DNA from 2 places in the Pseudomonas sp. PK-RTE-24 genome. Region 2 is predicted to be linked to the other one. Evidence: predicted binding sites of a transcription regulator. Region 2 holds the regulator's gene; the other holds the start of a gene.

Region 1 (6,604 bases), 2.7 Mb from region 2:
CAGACGACTGGTGGCGGCCAGAATCGCCTCGGCTTTTTGCAGCATGACGTGGCCGGCGGGAGTGAGTGTTGGTTTGCGGCTGCTGCGGTCGAACAGCTGCAGATCCAGATCGATCTCCAGACTGGCGACTGCCGCGCTGATGGTCGACTGACTGCGGCCCAACTTGCGCGCTGCAGCCGAGAACGAGCCTTGCGTCGCCGCTTGGACAAACGCCAACAGCACTTCTTGCGAAGCCATGAACTATCGCCTTGGTCGATGGTTATTGGTTATGAAGTATCGGTATTCAGTTGGATCATGGCAACCATCGTCAAACAAGGAGTCAGGCCATGACTGCCCACAAGTCCATTACCGAACGTGTTTTCCAGGCGGTTGGTTTCGAGTTTCTCGCGATCCTGATCTGCACGCCGCTGCTCGCATGGATCATGCAAAAGCCGCTGCTCGACATGGGCGCGGTGACCGTGTTGATCGCGCTGTTGGCGCTGGCGTGGAATGTGGTGTTCAACCGTTTTTTCGACCGTGCTCTGGCGCGGATGAATCTGCCGCACAACGCCTGGGTGCGGGTGGTGCATGCGTTGCTTTTCGAAGGTGGACTGATCGTGATGGGCGTGCCGCTGATTGCCTGGTGGCTGTCGGTCAGCCTGTGGCAGGCGTTGTTGCTCGATATCGGCGTGCTGCTGTTTTTCCTGCCGTACACCTATGTCTATCACTGGGGTTATGACGTCCTGCGCGAGCGCTTCATGGCCCGCCGCACATGTGAAAGCTGAGGTAAACCTGTGGTGAGGGGATAAATTCCCTCACCACAAAGGTGAGTCATCGCACACAAAGTCAGAGGAACATGCCGCCGGATGCCTCGACCCGCTGACCATTGATCCACTGTCCACCCTCTGACAGCAGCAGCGCCAGTGCACCGCCAATATCATCTGGTTGGCCGACGCGACCCAGCGCAGTGTTGCTGGCAACCATCGCGTTGACCGCGCTGTTATCGCGCACCGTGCCACCGCCAAAATCGGTTTCAATCGCGCCCGGCGCCAGAACGTTCACGCCAATCTGCCGCGCACCCAACTCTTTCGCCTGATAACGCGTCAGCACTTCCATCGCGCCTTTCATCGCCGCATAGGCGCCATAACCCGGCAGGCTGAAGCGGGTCAGGCCGCTGGAAATATTGACGATGCGCCCACCATCATTGATCAGCGGCAGCAGTTGCTGAGTCAGGAAGAACGGTCCTTTCAACTGCACGTTCATCAGCAGATCGAACTGCTCAGGGGTGGTCTCGCTGAGAAGCGCATGCACGCCGACCCCGGCGTTGTTGATAAGGAAGTCAAAGCGCTGGCGCTGAAAAGTCTGTTCCAGTGCTTGTTCAATCTGCTCGGCAAACGCGGCGAAGTTTTCGCTGCGGCCGACGTCCAGTTGCAGCATCGCCGCGTTCGCGCCGCGTGCCTGTAATTCGCTGACCAGAGTTTGCGCCTCGTCGGCGCGGCTGTTGAAGGTGCCGATGATGTCGATGCCTTGCGCGGCGAGGTGCAGGGCGGCGCTGCGGCCCAGGCCACGGCTGGCGCCGGTGATCAGTGCGATTTTGCGATTCATGCGGACTTCCTCGATTGCGTTGAGTGGGGATGGAAGAAGTTTATTTATCCGCCCTGAGGTGATAAACACGGCAAAAGCGGAATCACTGATCGGCTCAGCCGAACAATCACCGGGGCTTGTCATGAACAAACTGGAACTGCTGCGCACCTTCGTTCGGGTCAGCGAACTGTCGAGTTTCACTCTCGCCGGTGAAAGCCTCGGCCTGCCGCGCTCCACGGTGTCCGAACAGGTGCAGGCGCTCGAAGCCTTGCTCGGCACGCGGCTGTTGCAGCGCACCACGCGCAAGGTGCAGGCCACTCAGGATGGACTGGTGCTGTATGAGCGCAGCAAAGACTTGCTTTCGCACATGGATGAGATCGAAGGGCTGTTTCGTCAGGACGAGGCTTCGCTGACCGGACGCATCCGCGTCGATATGCCGAACATCCTCGCGCGACGGCTGATCCTGCCGCGCCTGCCGGAATTCATGGATCGCCACCCGAATCTGCAGATGGAAATCAGCAGCACCGACCGCCGTGTCGATCTGCTGAGCGAGGGTTTTGACTGCGTGTTACGCATCGGCGCGCAGCCGGATCAGTCGGTGGTCGCCCGGCATCTCGGCGACTTCCCGATGGTCAATTGCGCCAGCCCGGCTTACCTGCAACGTTACGGCGTGCCGCAAACGATCGAGGATCTGGCGCAGCATCGACTGGTGCATTACGTCGGCGTACTGGGCTCGCGTTCGGAAGGGTTTGTCTATGAGGAGGGTGGCGAAGTGCGGCGCGTGGCGATGGCCGGCAGTGTCACGGTCAACAGCACCGACGCCTATGAAGCGGCGTGCCTTGGCGGCTTCGGCCTGACGCAGGTCCCGCGCACCGGCATGCAGCCGCATCTGGAAAATGGCGAACTGTTGACCGTACTGCCGCAACACACCGCACCGCCGATGGCGATTTCGTTGTTGTACGCGCGGCAAAGGCATCTGCCGCTGCGGGTGCGGGTGTTTATGGATTGGCTCGGCGATGTCGTTCGTTCAACGCTCTGACATTGAGCACATTGCCCCTGTGGGAGCGAGCCTGCTCGCGATAGCGCCATGTCATTCAACATTGATTTATCTGACACACCGACTTCGCGAGCAGGCTCGCTCCCACAGGGAGGGCTGTGTTGCGTGTGGGATTTGCGCTCAATAATCCCCGCGCTTGCGAAACGCCCAACGCCCGGCAATCACGGTGAACGTCGCCACCAGCGCGACCAGCACCCAAAATCCATGCGGGTCCTGCGACAGCGGTACACCCCCCACATTCATGCCGAAAAAACCGGCGATGATGTTGATCGGCAAGGCCAGCACCGTCACCACCGTCAGGGTGAACAGCGTGCGGTTGCTTTGTTCGTTGAGGTTGGCGGCGATCTCTTCCTGCAGCAATTTGATCCGCTCGCCGAGGGCGGTGAGGTCGTTGATGATCAGCGCAAATTCCTCGGTGGATTTGCGCAACTCCTTGACGTCCTCCTTCTGCAACCACGGCGGCGGACGATTGAGCAAGCGCAGCAACGACCCCGGCTCCAACGCCAGCAGCCGTTGCAGGCGCACCAGCACGCGACGGTTGGCGCCAAGTTCGGCGCGGTTGGTCGACAGGCGTGAAGACAGCAATTCGTCTTCGACCTGATCGACACTCAGGCTGGTCTTGCGCACGATCTGCGTCAGCACCTCACCTTGATCGCGCAGCAGATGCACGAGCAATTCCGAGGGCGAGCGAAAGCACTCGCCGGCCTTTACCGACGAGCGCAATTTATCTACCGAATGCAGCGGTTGCAGGCGCGCGCTGACGATCAGTTTGCTGCGCACGCAGACCCACAGCGTCGACACGTCGGAGGAGACCATGCTGCTGAGGTTGAACACCACATCGTTGACCACCGCCAGCAGCGCCGAATCGACATGCTCGATGCGTGTCGAACGCGAACCTTCGTGCAACGCCTCGAAAAATTCCTCGGGCAATTGCAGATGACTTTTCATCCAGCGCTCGCACGCGGCATGGGCCAGGTTCAGGTGCAGCCAGAGGAATTCGCCACTGTCGCTGTCGTCCTGCAAACAGCGCAAAGCCGTCGCCGAATCGATCTCGCGACCGCGCTCCCCGGGCAGAAAACGAAAGCCGTAGAGCAAGCCAAACAGGTCCGGGTCGCGATGGCTGATATCGAGGCTGTGGTTCATGGCGGCTCGCTGCGAGGAGGGTGTCTGGGGCAGGATTTTCAGGTTCACCGGAGCGGCATCATCGCAAGCTCACATGACCGTTTTGTGACAGCAAAATGACTGCAAATCAACGCGTTACCGGCTGTCGGAAGTTTCTCAAGGACGGCTCTGGCGCGCCGATCTCAGGTGAGTTAGGTTGCGCGCCATTGGCCTATGGCCATGGTACGTCGACAGGGAAGTCCGGCCATTTTTCACGTCCGCTCGGGCGTGCCTCATCCCTGCTTCGAGTACCTTGCAATGCTGCAAAAATCCCTGAGAGCGCAAATTCTCGCCCTGTTGAGCGGCAGTCTGCTGGCGATGCTGTTGATCGCTCTGGCCTGCTTTCATTTCCTCTCCAACGGCGTGCAAAGCTACAGCCAGTTGATCGCCGGCCCGCTGCACACTTCGCAACTGATCGATGAAGCCAACCTGCAATTCAAGGTGCAGGTGCAAGAGTGGAAAAACGTTCTGCTGCGCGGCAAGCAACCGGCGGATCTGGCGAAATACTGGAGCCAGTTCGAAGAGCGCCAGCGCGACGTGCAGAACATTCTCGGCGAACTCGCCAGCCAAAAAGGCATCGAGGCCAATCTCAAATCCCGCATCGAACGCTTGCGCGACGAGCATCGCCAGTTGGGTACTGCCTACCAGAAAGGCCGCGATGCCTACGTGGCTGCCGGTGGTGATCCGAGCGCTGGCGACGCTGCTGTCAAAGGCGTCGACCGCGCCACCAGCGAGCAGATGAGTGCATTGGTTGCCGAGCTGCGCGAGCAGGGTACCGCGCAGTCGGCATTGATCAGTGCCAGCGCTGACCGCACCGTGTGGCTGGGCCTGTTGGTGATGCTCGCGTCAGGCTTGTTGATCGGTCTGCTGAGCCTGTGGCTGGTCAGCCGCAACCTGATCGAGCCGATCCGCAACCTCATCGATTACGTCACCCGCTTGAGCCGTGGCCAGTTGGCTGAACGTGTTGTCAGCGAGCGTCGCGATGAGCTGGGCAACCTCGCCGCCGCAGCGAACACTCTGCGCGATTTTCTGGCGGACACCTTCACTCGCTTGCAACGCAGCGCCGGTGATCTGGACAGCGCCAGCGGCGAGTTGAACGCCATTGCCACGACCATGGCCGGCGGCACCAGCGAGCAATTCAACCGCACGGATCAAGTGGCCACGGCGATGAATGAAATGTCCGCCACGGCGCAGGAAGTCGCCCGTCACGCCGCCGATGCCGCGCGTGCTGCGGACGATGCCGATCAGTCGGCGCAGCAGGGTGAAAAGGTCATGCAGACCACCATCCATTCGATCACGCAGATGCGCGGCGAAATCGCCAACACCGCCACGGTGATCCGTCGCCTGGAAACCGACAGCGGTCGTATCGGCAAGGTGCTGGAAGTGATTCGTGGCATCGCCGAACAGACCAATCTGCTGGCGCTCAACGCCGCCATCGAAGCGGCGCGGGCGGGTGAGGCCGGGCGTGGTTTTGCCGTCGTCGCCGATGAGGTGCGCAACCTCGCTCAGCGCACGGCGGAGTCGATCATCGAGATCAACCAGATCATTCAGAACGTGCAGACCGGCGCTGTCGATGCCGCGCAGGCTATCGAGAGCGGCCAGGCGCGCAGTGATGAAAGTGTCGAGCAAGTCACCCAGGCCGGCGCGATGCTGGAGCGCATCACCTTGGCGGTGGAGGCGATTCGCGACATGAACCGTCAGATCGCCACAGCGGCAGAAGAGCAGACGTCGGTGGCCGAGGATATCTCGCGCAACCTCACTGAAATCACCGCGATTGCCAGCACCAACCTGGACAACGTGCAGCGCACCGAAAGTGCCAGTCAGAATTTGCATGGGTTGTCGGGGCAGTTGAATGAGGTGACGGCGCGGCTCAGTGCTTGATTTTGGGTGGTGGTTTGTCAGCCCCTCACCCTAACCCTCTCCCGGAGGGAGAGGGGACTGACCGTGTTGATTGTTCGAGATTCGCCGACCTGAAATGCCGAGGCGTACTCAGGCTGGTAGTCGTTTGTGATGGCTTTTTAATTTTGAGGCGAACTCAGGCTCCGAAATTTCCCCGATCTGCTCCCTTTCCCCCTCGCCCCCTTGGGGGAGAGGGCTGGGGTGAGGGGGATCGATTTCACAGACCACACAAAGTTTGCGCCCCAATCCGCAACCGCAAAAAAGCCGCACGATCGTTAAATCGTGCGGCTCTTCAACAGCGGTCTATCAAGTGTCTTGCTTGTTGCTCAGCACTTTACCGGTGGTGGCATCAAAGTCCACGTCGAACTCTTTGCCGTCAGCAGTTTTAAGTTCAACTTCATACTCATAACCATTGAAGTGGTTATCCAGGTCGGTGTCGGTAATCGTTGCGCCCGGGTGCAGTTTCAGTGCTTCGGCGTTCATCGATTCCAGCGACTTGATTTTGCCGTCCTTGACCAGTTGCGGGATCTGGTCGATGCGAACATCAGCCTGAGCCAGGCCAGCGGTGAGGGTCAGGGCAGCGGCGGTAAACAGGGCAGTCAAAGTTTTCATCGGTTCATTCCTTGGCAGTGCGTTGAAGTGGTTAATCTGTGTAAGTGGGCTCAGATTAACCAGCGCAACTTAATTCACCCTTAAATCTCTGCTCCGCGATAAAACTGCTCTTTGCGGGAGCGAGCCTGATCGTGAAGCAGGCGACTCGATTACAAATCAGAAACCGTTCTTCTTCAAAACATCGTCAATGCTGCCAGCCGCCGGACGCTTATAAAACTTCAACAGTTCACTGGCGCGGTTGGTAAAGATGCCGTCGACACCCGCGGCCATGACTTTCTCGTAGTCCACCGGCTCGTCGACCGTATAAACATG
Region 2 (6,604 bases):
TGACCAGCGGGAACGCAAACGCCTGATTGCCCAGCATGACCATCAGCGTCGGCATGATCGCCAGGGTCAGCGGCACCTTGATGACGATCTTCGAGCCTTGGCCCTTGGTCGAGTAGATGTTGATCGAACCGTTGAGCTGGGAAATCTTGGTCTTCACCACGTCCATGCCGACACCACGGCCGGACACGTCGGAGATCTCGGTCTTGGTCGAGAAACCCGGAGCGAAAATCAGGTTGTAGCACTCGGTATCGCTCAGGCGATCGGCGGCGTCCTTGTCCATCACACCGCGTTTTACCGCGATCGAACGCAGGACGTTCGGGTCCATGCCTTTGCCGTCGTCGGAGATCGACAGCAGGATATGGTCGCCTTCCTGCTCGGCCGCCAGCACCACGCGACCGCCACGGGCCTTGCCCGATGCTTCGCGTTCTTCCGGCGACTCGATGCCGTGGTCGACAGCGTTGCGCACCAAGTGGACCAGCGGGTCGGCCAGAGCCTCGACAAGGTTTTTGTCGAGGTCGGTTTCTTCGCCCACCAGTTCCAGGTTGATCTCTTTCTTGAGCTGACGTGCGAGGTCGCGAACCAGACGCGGGAAGCGCCCGAAGACCTTCTTGATCGGCTGCATCCGCGTTTTCATCACGGCGGTCTGCAGGTCAGCGGTGACCACGTCGAGGTTCGACACGGCCTTGGACATGGCTTCGTCGCCGCTGTTGAGGCCCAGACGCACCAGACGGTTACGCACCAGCACCAGCTCACCGACCATGTTCATGATCTCGTCGAGCCGCGCGGTGTCGACGCGCACGGTGGTTTCCGCTTCGCTGGCCGGTTTTTCTGCCGGTGCAGCGGCTGGCGCACGGGCCGGAGCCGGTGCAGCCGCGGCGGCCGGTTTCGGCGCCTCGGCTTTCGGTTCAGGCTTGGCGGCAGGTTTCGGCGCAGCAGCGGCAGCCGGAGCTTTCGCCGTTGGCGTGGCGACGCTCGACGCAGAGCCGGCAGTCGCAGCGCTGGCGTCAAACTTGCCTTTGCCGTGCAATTCGTCGAGCAGCGATTCGAATTCGTGATCGCTGATCAGGTCACTGCCGGCCGCAGCGGCTGCCGGTGCAGCAGGTGCTGACGGGGCGGAAGCGATGGCCGATTCCAGCGCGTCAACGGCGAAGTTGCCCTTGCCGTGCAACTGATCGAGCAAGGCTTCGAATTCGTCGTCGGTGATGTCCGAGCTGTCGCCCGCAGCAGGCGCGGCCGGAGCAGCCGGCGCTGCTGGTGCCGCCGGAGCGACCGCATCGACAGCAAACTGGCCTTTGCCATGCAGTTGATCGAGCAGCGATTCAAATTCGGCGTCGGTGATTTCATCGCTCGCCGCCGTGTCGGCAACCGACGCGGGCGCCACAGCAGCGGCCGGAGCCTCAGCCTGGGCCTTGACGGCGTTCAGCGAGTCCAGCAGTTGTTCGAATTCGTTATCGGTGATGTCGTCCGAGGAGTCGCTTTCAACGACCAGTTCTTCGATCATCTCGGCAACCGGCGAAGCCGGGGCTTCATCCGCCGATTGCGGTTCGGCCAGACGCGCCAGCGCGGCCAACAGTTCCGGCGTGGCAGCGGTGATCGGTGCACGCTCACGGACTTCGCTGAACATGCTGTTCACCGCGTCCAGTGCTTCGAGCACAACGTCCATCAGCTCTGCATCAACGCGACGCTCACCCTTGCGCAGGATGTCGAAAACGTTTTCGGCGATGTGACAGCACTCCACCAGCTCATTGAGCTGAAGGAAGCCGGCGCCCCCTTTTACAGTGTGGAAACCGCGAAAAATTGCATTGAGCAGATCTGCATCATCCGGGCGGCTTTCCAGCTCGACCAGTTGTTCGGACAGTTGCTCAAGAATCTCGCCGGCCTCAACCAGGAAATCCTGAAGGATCTCTTCATCGGCGCCGAAGCTCATTAATGGGGTGCTCCTACAGGTCTAAAAACCCAAAAAACCCGAATTCCGAAACTCTAGAATCCAAGGCTGGATAACAAATCGTCCACATCGTCCTGACCGGACACAACGTCTTCTCGTTTATCGGCATGAATCTGCGGACCTTCACCCTGCGAGAGATGTTTTTGTGGATCTTTTTCAGCAAGCATTGCGGCGCGGTCATGTTCGATGCCCGCAAAGCGGTCGACCTGACTGGCCATGAGCACGAGTTTGAGCAGATTGCTTTCGACTTCGGTGACCAGTTGGGTCACACGCTTGATCACTTGACCTGTGAGGTCCTGGTAATCCTGAGCCAGCAGGATGTCGTTGAGGTTGCTCGACACCGCACGGTTGTCCGTGCTGCTGCGTGACAGAAAACCGTCGACCCGGCGCGCCAGTTCACGGAACTCTTCAGCCCCGACCTCGCGACGCATGAAGCGGCCCCAATCGGCGCTCAACGTCTGCGCTTCATCAGCCAGACTGTTGACCACCGGGGTGGCGCTTTCCACCAGATCCATGGTGCGGTTGGCCGCGGCTTCCGTCAGCTTGACCACATAGCCCAGGCGTTCGGTGGCGTCGGTGATTTGCGACACTTCCTCGGCCTGCGGCATGTGCGGATCGATCTGGAAATTGACGATCGCACTGTGCAGTTCACGTGTGAGCTTGCCCACTTCCTGATACAGGCCGCGGTCACGGGTCTGATTGAGCTCATGGATCAGTTGCACCGCGTCGCCGAACTTGCCTTTTTCAAGGCTCTCGACCAGTTCGACCGCGTGTTTTTTCAGGGTCGATTCGAAATCGCCCTGTGATGATTCGTTATGCTCCATAGCTCCCCCGCGCATTCATCAGCCGATGCGTTCGAAAATCTTCTCGATTTTGTCTTTCAACGCTTGAGCCGTGAAAGGTTTGACTACGTAACCGTTCACACCGGCCTGAGCGGCCTCGATGATCTGCTCGCGCTTGGCTTCAGCAGTCACCATCAACACCGGGAGGTGCTTGAGTTTTTCATCGGCGCGCACGTGACGCAGCAGGTCGATACCGGTCATGCCCGGCATGTTCCAGTCCGTTACCAGAAAGTCGATGCTGCCGCTGTTGAGCACCGGAATGGCAGTGGTGCCATCGTCGGCCTCGACGGTGTTGGTGAACCCAAGATCGCGCAGCAGGTTCTTGATGATCCGCCGCATCGTTGAGAAGTCATCAACGATGAGGATTTTCATGTCTTTGTTCAATTCGACCTCCAAGCAGTCTTAAACGCGCCCAGCACCTGGACGCGCCACTTCAATCAATCGGCGCAGCACTTAAAGTTTGTCTGGAGCACAACGGATCGAGACCGGCGCCGTTCATCACCGCACCAGCCTCGTTTCGCAGTGTCCCCACACTGCCTTCAGCGCGCTCGCCACTCCCCCAAACGCCCCCGCAGACGGGCCGCGCACTGGCTGTGTAACTGGCTGACCCGCGATTCACTGACGCCAAGGACTTCACCGATCTCCTTGAGGTTCAGCTCTTCGTCGTAGTACAGCGCCAACACCAGTCGCTCACGCTCCGGCAAATTGGCAATCGCGTCCGCCAGCGCCGCCTGAAAGCGTTCATCTTCCAGATCGCGTGACGGCTCCATATGAGCACTGGCGCCATCCTCGTGCAGCCCTTCGTGTTCGCCGTCCTGCAACAGGTCGTCGAAACTGAACAGGCGACTGCCCAAGGTGTCATTCAGAATCCCGTAGTAATCGTCGAGACTCAATTGGAGTTCGGCCGCAACCTCGTGATCTTTAGCGTCACGGCCGGTTTTAGCTTCAATCGAGCGAATCGCGTCGCTGACCATCCTGGTATTACGGTGAACCGAGCGTGGCGCCCAATCCCCTTTGCGCACTTCATCGAGCATCGCGCCGCGGATTCGAATGCCCGCGTACGTTTCGAAACTGGCGCCTTTGCTGGCGTCGTATTTGGTCGAGACTTCCAGCAAACCGATCATCCCGGCCTGGATCAGGTCTTCGACCTGCACGCTGGCCGGCAGGCGCGCCAGCAAGTGATAGGCAATGCGCTTGACCAGTGGCGCGTAACGCTCGATCAATTCGTATTGCGCGTCACGCGCCGACTTTTTGTAAAGATTCATGCCACTGGCGGTCATATCACAGGCCCTGCGGTTTGCTGCACGAGACGCTCGACGAAAAATTCCAGATGCCCGCGCGGGTTGGCGGGCAGCGGCCAGGTATCGACCTTCTGGGCGATGGCTTTGAAGGCCAGTGCGCACTTGGAACGGGGAAAGGCTTCGTAGACGGCGCGCTGCTTCTGCACTGCCTTGCGCACGCTTTCGTCGTATGGCACGGCGCCGACGTATTGTAGGGCGACGTCGAGGAAGCGATCCGTGACCTTGGTCAACTTGGCGAACAGGTTGCGCCCTTCTTGCGGGCTCTGCGCCATGTTGGCCAGCACGCGGAAGCGGTTCATGCCGTAGTCGCGGTTGAGCAACTTGATCAGCGCGTAAGCGTCGGTGATCGAAGTCGGCTCGTCGCAGACCACCAGCAACACCTCTTGCGCGGCACGAACGAAACTGACTACCGAGTCACCAATACCCGCAGCGGTGTCGATCACCAGCACGTCGAGATTGTCGCCGATGTCGCTGAACGCCTGGATCAGGCCGGCATGTTGCGCCGGGCTCAGGTGCACCATGCTCTGCGTGCCGGAGGCCGCCGGCACGATGCGAATCCCGCCCGGGCCTTGCAACAGCACGTCGCGCAGTTCGCAACGGCCTTCGATAACGTCGGCCAGTGTGCGCTTGGGTGTCAGCCCCAGCAGAACGTCGACGTTCGCCAGGCCCAGGTCGGCGTCCAGCAGCATGACCCGACGGCCAAGCTCTGCCAGCGCCAGCGACAAGTTCACTGACACGTTAGTCTTGCCGACGCCACCTTTGCCGCCGGTCACCGCGATCACCTGTACGGGATGCATGCTGCCCATGTTATTTCTTTACCTTGTCTTGCATAGACGGAGGCCACATTACTGGCTGCGCGTTCCTGATCGGAACAATGCGTGGCAGACCATCGATGTAGGTACAAAAACTGTTCATGATTACCTCAGCCAACCTGCTTGGTCGGGCTGTGATAGATATCAGCGAACATGTCAGCCATGGCTTCTTCGCTGGGTTCTTCCTGCATTTGCACGCTGACGGCGCGGCTGACCAGTTGATGACGGCGCGGCAGATGCAGATCATCTGGAATCCGTGGGCCATCGGTCAGATACGCGACCGGCAATTCATGACTGATCGCCAGGCTCAACACTTCGCCGAGACTGGCCGTTTCATCCAGTTTAGTCAGGATGCAGCCGGCCAGCCCGCAACGCTTGTAACTGTGATAAGCGGCGGTTAGAACCTGTTTCTGGCTGGTGGTTGCCAGGACCAGATAATTTTTTGAGCGAATGCCACGCCCGGCCAGGCTCTCAAGCTGCATGCGCAACGCCGGATCACTGGCTTGCAGGCCGGCAGTATCGATCAAAACCACGCGTTTGCGTAGCAGTGGATCCAATGCCTGCACCAGCGACTGACCCGGATCGACGTGCGTTACCGGCACGTTGAGGATGCGCCCGAGGGTTTTCAATTGTTCCTGAGCGCCGATGCGGAAGCTGTCCATGCTTACCAGTGCAACGTTCTGCGCGCCGTACTTGAGCACATAACGCGCGGCGAGCTTGGCCAGCGTGGTGGTCTTGCCCATGCCGGCGGGGCCGACCATGGCAATCACACCGCCCTCTTCCAGCGGCTCGACTTCCGGCACGGCAATCATCCGCGCCAGGTGGGCCAACAGCATGCGCCAGGCCTGACGGGGTTCTTCGATATCGGTGATCATCGCCAACAGATCGCGCGACAGCGGGCCGGACAGGCCGATGCGCTGCAGACGGCGATACAGATTGGCCTGGGCCGGACGGCTGCCTTGCAGCTGATTCCAGGCCAGGGTGCCGAGCTGCACTTCCATCAGCTCGCGCAAGCTGTTCAATTCAAAACGCATCGAATCCAGTGCACGCGGATCGACACCCGCCGAGGCCTGCGCAGGCGCTGCGGCCGGGCGCGGCGGGGCAGCGTAGGTTGGCTCGCTCAGCGGCTCGGCAGCGGTCAGCGGCAGGCCTGCGGTCAACGGCAGCCCGGCGAACAACTGCTGATTGGTGTTGCCGTCGGCTTCGCCACGCAGGCTCAGCTCGGCCTGGGCGGTGACGATGCGCGACTGGGTCTTGCGCAGCTCGTCTTCGAGTTCCATGTTCGGAACCCGTGGCGCCAGCGCCGACAATTTGTAATCCAGAGCCGCCGTCAACTCGACGCCGCCGGCAATGCGGCGGTTGCCGATGATGGCGGCATCAGCGCCCAGCTCATCGCGAACCAGCTTCATGGCCTGACGCATATCGGCGGCGAAAAAACGCTTAACTTGCATAAACCACTACCTCAGCCGTTGGGCCCTACTGTCGCAACGATGGTCACTTGCTTGTTGTCCGGTACTTCCTGGTAGGCCAGTACATGCAGCCCTGGCACTGCGAGGCGGCCGAAACGCGAGAGCATCGCGCGAATCGGGCCTGCTACCAGCAGGATCACCGGTTGGCCTTGCATTTCCTGACGCTGGGCCGCTTCGATCAACGAACGTTGCAGCTTCTCGGCCATGCTCGGCTCCAGCAGAACGCCCTCTTCCG

What was found. The regulator FliA, encoded in region 2, starts transcription of late flagellar genes. The targets are predictions, from matches to a motif close to CTAAAGTTTNNNNNNNNNNNGCCGNTAA.
Region 1: ACV8MC_RS13450 (methyl-accepting chemotaxis protein) is a predicted target of FliA. The motif match lies at 3,898-3,925, and genes of this name have one in related genera.

The regions. Positions count from the first base shown of each region.
Region 1 covers NZ_CM133224.1:2,992,815-2,999,418, forward strand. The annotation lists gene ACV8MC_RS13425 (LysR family transcriptional regulator) at 1-237, opposite strand, end outside; gene ACV8MC_RS13430 (multidrug/biocide efflux PACE transporter) at 327-764, shown strand; gene ACV8MC_RS13435 (SDR family NAD(P)-dependent oxidoreductase) at 826-1,584, opposite strand; gene ACV8MC_RS13440 (LysR family transcriptional regulator) at 1,706-2,602, shown strand; gene ACV8MC_RS13445 (transporter) at 2,741-3,763, opposite strand; gene ACV8MC_RS13450 (methyl-accepting chemotaxis protein) at 4,040-5,662, shown strand; gene ACV8MC_RS13455 (PepSY domain-containing protein) at 5,987-6,292, opposite strand; gene ACV8MC_RS13460 (glycerophosphodiester phosphodiesterase) at 6,449-6,604, opposite strand, start outside.
Region 2 covers NZ_CM133224.1:5,670,430-5,677,033, forward strand. The annotation lists gene ACV8MC_RS25495 (chemotaxis protein CheA) at 1-1,927, opposite strand, end outside; gene ACV8MC_RS25500 (protein phosphatase CheZ) at 1,981-2,769, opposite strand; gene ACV8MC_RS25505 (chemotaxis response regulator CheY) at 2,788-3,159, opposite strand; gene fliA (RNA polymerase sigma factor FliA) at 3,327-4,067, opposite strand; gene fleN (flagellar synthesis regulator FleN) at 4,064-4,894, opposite strand; gene flhF (flagellar biosynthesis protein FlhF) at 5,011-6,351, opposite strand; gene flhA (flagellar biosynthesis protein FlhA) at 6,363-6,604, opposite strand, start outside.